Regions from separate parts of the Paenibacillus sp. 2RAB27 genome, predicted to be linked through region 1. Evidence: riboswitches for the same ligand, from Rfam matches in the RefSeq annotation. Region 1 holds a riboswitch; the other holds the start of a gene.
What was found. A riboswitch is a leader RNA that binds a small molecule or an ion and turns the genes downstream of it on or off. The one in region 1 is predicted to bind cyclic di-AMP.
Positions count from the first base shown of each region.

Region 2: another riboswitch for cyclic di-AMP. It lies ahead of AB4114_RS16395 (APC family permease); the one in region 1 lies ahead of AB4114_RS31560 (C40 family peptidase).

Region 1 covers NZ_JBFRGR010000043.1:12,110-15,220, reverse strand. Annotated here, with positions in the region: gene AB4114_RS31570 (M1 family metallopeptidase) at 1-396, shown strand, start outside; gene AB4114_RS31565 (hypothetical protein) at 578-1,396, shown strand; cyclic di-AMP (ydaO/yuaA leader) riboswitch at 1,565-1,703, shown strand; gene AB4114_RS31560 (C40 family peptidase) at 1,707-2,177, shown strand; gene AB4114_RS31555 (MSMEG_1061 family FMN-dependent PPOX-type flavoprotein) at 2,412-3,023, shown strand; guanidine-I (ykkC/yxkD leader) riboswitch at 3,094-3,111, shown strand, end outside.
Region 2 covers NZ_JBFRGR010000010.1:143,561-146,671, forward strand. Annotated here, with positions in the region: gene AB4114_RS16385 (MFS transporter) at 1-448, opposite strand, end outside; gene AB4114_RS16390 (GNAT family N-acetyltransferase) at 603-1,049, shown strand; cyclic di-AMP (ydaO/yuaA leader) riboswitch at 1,348-1,497, shown strand; gene AB4114_RS16395 (APC family permease) at 1,598-3,111, shown strand, end outside.

The sequences.
Region 1 (3,111 bases):
TTTAATCAATATGTCTATGGCAATCTGATGATGGATTACTCCGTCGAAAGTGTCCATGTAAAGCCTCAAGGCAACAAGGGATCCGAGACTTATGAAAGCACAGTCCGCATCGTTAAGTTTGGCGGCAACTCACCTGAAGTGCCGATTCAGTTCCACTTCGCAGATGGCACATTGTTAGATAAAACATGGGATGGCAAGGAAGGCAGCATCGATTTCAAATTAACGCATACCTCGCCTGTCGACTGGGTGCGCATCGATCCCAAGTACACGCTCATACTCGAAAATAAGCACATCAACAACTTTTATCAAACGCAATTAAATACGAAGCTTCAAATTCGGTGGAATCTTGGCATTATTCAATTCCTGCAAGCCATTTTTGGCTCAGTCGCCTGGTAAGGACTTGGCTTACGTCTCATGACAAACTCTGAGCGTATGCTTACGATGCTAGTTTCCCAGAATAAACGACTACACCGTCCCTCAAGGACGTATCACAGTGTTTATGGAGAAATATAAGCATTGTATAAACTGCAACTATACTTTCTTATATTTTAAAGAAAACGTTAAGGAGGGACCCTCGTTGGCCACCTATATCAAAGCAGGCTTCAGGGCAGCTATGGCGCAGCCCTTTGCCACGATCTTTTTATTCCTATATCAGATGGGTTGGGGTATTCTCCTGTATAAGCTCGTACAAGGTGTTCTTGTCCCCCTCATGCATCGGTTCCCTGGCGCTGAGCAACCCAAGCAGGCCTTGCAGATTTTCCTAGCAGAGGGCCAGTTTCAGTTAATTAAAACAGATCTCAGCTATTCCTATCTATGGTGGCTTGCTGCACTCTTATGTGCGCGCATGCTGCTGACGCCTCTCTTAAATAGCGGTGTCTACTATTCGCTCACTCACCCTCACCAGAATGCCGGCTATCGCTTCTTTCGCGGGATGAAGCAGCTCATGCTCCCCTTCCTGCTCGTGTATTTGATCCGCATCGCGCTTACACTATTCCCACTCATCTGGCTTATTCCCAAAGCCGCCTATATGCTGGGACATAGCGGCTCTTATGAGCAGATCGTTCTCAAGCTTCTACCTTGGCTGCTCAGTTTAATGGTCTATGGCTTTGTCCTGCAGTTGCTGTTCATGTATGTGCAATTCGCCATCGCGGCCAAACTGGGGATTACATCGACAATCATCTCTTTCTTTCGATATTCGCTGCCGATTATTGGACTTGCCATCATCCTATTACTGTTCACAGGACTTTTGGCAGGGGTCACAGTCACGGCTACTTACCTATGGGCAGGACTGGTAGCCCTCATCATTTATCAATTGTATCCCCTCTTCCACATTTTTTTCCAAATTTGGGGCATTTCTTCCCAATATCAGCTGCTTTCAGCCAAAATACCTAACTAATATCCAGCAAAACAGTGAATAGCTTACGCGCTCTCCCCTTCTCTTTGAGAAAGGGGCTTTTTTTTGTCTATTTCCCGAACTATTTGCCTATTTTTCCGCCTTTTTTTAAACAAAAAAAGAGGAATTTCATTGTTTATGACGAATTAAAAGGACTAGCATCAGAAAACCAAATTTTTCATGCCGAATTCCTCAGTTTATGGGGAAACGGGGGAACCACTCCGGGTGAATTGATCTTGCAAGACAGGGATCATAGGGAACCTTCAACCGAACCCTCCAGCTAACCTCGTAGGCACCGGAAGGAGACAAGCAGTTGAAGAAAGTAGTTGCTCTTGTTTTTAGTCTTGTTTTGTTTTTGAGTGTAAGTGTAGGAAGCGTTTTCGCATCGTCCTCCATGGACAACGCAGTCGAAGATCTCGTAGGAACTCCCTACAAATGGGCAGGAACGACAACCAAAGGCTTTGATTGCTCTGGTTTCACATCCTACTTATTCGATGAGTTCGGCATCGACCTTCCACACAGCTCCAAATCGCAAAACAGCGAAGGCTACTGGGTTGACAAAAAAGATCTTCGTAAGGGCGATCTTGTATTTTTCAACACGGATGGCAGCGGTATCTCTCATGTAGGTATGTACCTCGGAGACGGTGAATTCGTTCACTCCGCTACCAATCAAGGTGTTGTGAAGAATAAGTTGAGCGAATCCTATTATGCGAAGCGATATGTATCCGCCAGACGTGTTCTGTGGGATGATATCTACAATCAACTAACTGCTGAATCCAAGTAATGTTCTCGCTACAGAATGAAGCCCTGCTAAGCTTTGCTCGAAAGAGCAGCTTGCAGGGCTTCATTCATTTGAACGAGGTTATCGGCGTATACTACAATATCAAAATAAACGTCTACAACGTCCTTCGAGGACTTCTCAAAGTGTTTACGGAGAAAACAGCCGAATTTTTATGTTCCGCATATACATGCTGGTATTTTGAACAAAGGCCTCTGGCCTCAGGAAGGAAAAGAACGCATGGACAACACACAAGACAATATTTCACCCCCATTTCCCGGCATCGTTCGATCCATTGATGAAATTAGAGATCATATTGGAGAGCCTCATCCTGCGGTACAAAATAAAGTCATCAATCAAATTGACGAACATGCTCAAGCGTTCATCGCCAAATCACCTTTATTCTTCTTATCTACATCAGGTGCGGATGGATTGTGTGATGTGTCCCCCCGTGGCGATGGCCCAGGTTTCGTTCGCGTTCTCGATAATCACCGCTTGATTTATCCAGAAAGACTCGGAAACCGTCGAATAGATTCTATGCAAAATATAGTAAACAACCCGCAGGTGGGTCTCTTATTCATCATTCCAGGCGTCGACATGGTGCTCCGCGTCAATGGTCGCGCTTGGCTGACGAGAGATGAAGAGCTCCTTGCGACTATGCAGCTTAATGGGAAATCGCCGATCGTCGCTGTTGGCGTCGAGGTGCAGGAATGTTTCGTACACTGCAGTCGTGCACTTAAACTTTCGAAGATATGGGATACCGCTACGTGGGTACCCGAACAGGAGCAGCCAGACGGCATGGATATGTTCCGCGCGCATCTGGCATTGAACAACATAGCGCTAGAGGAATAAGGATAAGCTAACTAGGTCGCAGCCAAAATGGATAACTTGACATGACATGTTAGCCAGACTATAATAACGGCATGTCGTTTTCTAGGGT
Region 2 (3,111 bases), on a different contig from region 1:
CTCTACGAGACAACGGAATGTAGCGGGTTACGAGTACGATACCAAGCGAAGGGATCGCACCTGCGCCGGATGCTTGAATCAACCGCGTAAATAGCAACAGTCCGAAGCTGTCCGTGAACAACCCTAGAATGGAGGCGCCGCCTAGCGAGAGCAGGGCAATGACGTAGAGCCTGCGAATAGGCACGAAGTCGGACAAGCGGCTGTAGGTGATCGATGCGATGGCGAAAATGATTGAATACCCCGTAACAATCCACGATGCCGTTGAAGGACTGAGCTCGAATTGTACGGAAATTTTGGGCAGTGCCAGATTGAACATCATCGTGTTCATGATAACAAGTACAATTGTAAAACAGAGCAACCAGGAGACAGGCGTTTCTCGTAAGCGGCCAGGCATCTCAGGTTGAGCGTGTGTTGTTCCTTGAGCTGAAGAGGTTGCGTTGTCTGACATGGTACACCTTCCGATCTAAACTATAATATATTTTGTGACAGTTTATCATGGCGGGTAGGGTGTGTCAATGAATTGGCTTGTATTAAATTAGTAAATTGTTGAATGTTTATACATATAATTGTATTATTATTCATAAAACACATGGAGGAATACAATGGGACACGTGATAAGAAAAGTGGAACTTGAAGATTTGGAGGCATTAACAGAGTTGATGTGTGCCTATATTGTAGGCTTTTATAAGAAGCCACAGCCGCTGATAACTTCTATTCATCGACTGATTAGAAACTTGCTTCAGGAACAAGGCGGTATACAGTTTGTTGTCGACCAAGAGGGAGAACTCGTCGGCTTTGCGACCTTGTATTTTTCTTGTAGTACGATGAAGGCAAATCCCATTACGATCATGAATGACCTCTTCCTTCTCGAGTCTTACCGGGGGACCGCTGCAGAAGAAGACTTGTTCCAGAAGTGCCAAACCTACTCCAAGGAAAACGGCTATGCCTACATGTCATGGATCACCGCGCCAGACAATCATCGTGCACAACAGTTTTTTGACAAAATGGGCGGAACTCGCGTGGATTGGGTCAACTACACGATTATTTAAAGGAAGCGGTTGTTAAATAACTCGGTTTCAGTCAACCACGCTACAATGGTAGTGCCCTAAAGTGAAAAACCTCATCATCCAACGTAATATTCGCACGAACTAGCAACTTTGATGGATTGCAAACTTGTTGTTTAGTCAAAATACCCTGATTAGCTACGAGAATGGAAGATAATCAACGAATCAGGTAATTGTAAGCGAATTATCGGGTGAAACGTGAGGTCGGAGAGTGCTTTTTACGTTTTTTCCCTCCTTTACTATGTTGGTAGAAGAGAGTAGTATTCAACACGTACATGAACAGTTGAATATTTCGCTTAATTTTCTTTTAAGAAAAGCGGGGGAACCACGAGTAACATGGGGTGAATAACGGTACGGATTCAGTACCTTTTAGGGCAGATTTCTCGCGGCCCGAACCCGGCAGCTAACCTCGTAAGCGAACGTGAGAAAGGAGAACGTGTGTTCAAAACACAAGGTCGATCCTTGTGTTTTTTTGCGTCCATTTTTCAAAAATATAGTATTGATATGGCTTTAATTGGAGGAACAACGGCGAAATGACAAGTGATTCATTGAAAAAAATTGTGTTCGGTAAGCCGCTAAAGTCGAGTGAGATTGAGTCGGAGAAAATGCCTGTCTGGAAAGCCCTCCCTATCTTGTCGTCAGATGCCTTATCATCCGTATCGTATGGGACGGAGCAAATTCTGTTAGAGCTCGCGACAGTGGGGGTTGCAGCTTTTGCCTTCTCGTTGCCGATTGCGGTTTCGATTATTGCTTTGATTCTACTGCTCGTGTTGAGCTATAGACAGGTGATCGAAGCGTACCCGATGGGCGGCGGCGCCTATATGGTGACGAAAGAAAATTTAGGCATGGTGTGGGGACGTCTTACCGGTGTCTCTCTGCTAATCGACTATACCTTAACCGTAGCCGTTTCGATATCGGCTGGTGTCCAGGCAATTACCTCGGCATTTCCATCGGCTGTACCGTACATTGTTCCGCTGACCATCTTACTGGTTTGGATTATGGTCTGGCTGAACTTGCGAGGTACTTCCGAATCAGGAACGGTATTCGCGATTCCAACGTACTTTTTTATTCTTTGTATCTTGTTGTTAGTGGGTAAAGGTATTTTCGATTTACTGACAGGATCTATGAATACGCATGCGATCGAATTCGCACCAAGCTCAGCGACGAACTCATTAACCCTATTCGTACTTCTCAAAGCGTTCTCGTCCGGTTGTTCAGCTGTAACGGGGATCGAAGCGATCTCTGATGCCGTACCGCATTTTAGAACGCCATCTGTCAATAATGCCAAACGAACACTCCTCTCTCTAGGCGGCTTGTTGGCCATCGTGTTCGGTGGTGTAACACTGATTGCCTTAGGGTATGGGGTGGCACCGGATCATAACGGTCATACATCGGTTCTTTCGATGGTGACGGAGCAGGCCTTTGGCCGAGGCGTTATGTACTACGCGACGCAAATCGCGACCATGCTCATCTTGGTGCTCGCTGCGAATACAAGCTTCAATGGCTTCCCGATCTTGGCGTCCATCATGGCCCAAGACAAAAACTTCCCGCGCATGTTCTCCTTCCGTGGGGATCGGCTTTCGTATCACTATGGCATTATTACGCTAGGCGTATTAGCCAGCCTGCTATTGATTGGCTTTAAAGGTAAAACCGATGCACTTATTCCGCTTTATGCGATTGGCGTGTTTTTATCTTTTACACTTGCTCAGACGGGGTTGGTTCGGAAATGGCTCAAAGAGCGCGTATCTGGCTGGATTGGGAAGCTGATCATCAACGGGCTGGGCGGTATCGTCTCCCTAGTAGTTCTTATCATTTTCTCCGTTACCAAATTCAGCGAGGGTGCTTGGATTGTCATTATCATTACACCGATCCTCCTCTGGCTCATTACGAAAATTAGTCACCATTACGACGACGTAGCCAAACAGTTGCGGATCGATATCACACAAGACCGTGTATGTACCAAAGAGCCGGTCATTATCGTGCCTGTGGCTGGGATTCACAAAGCGGTAGAGCAGACCCTGAACTATGCCAAATCGCTCTCGCCTAA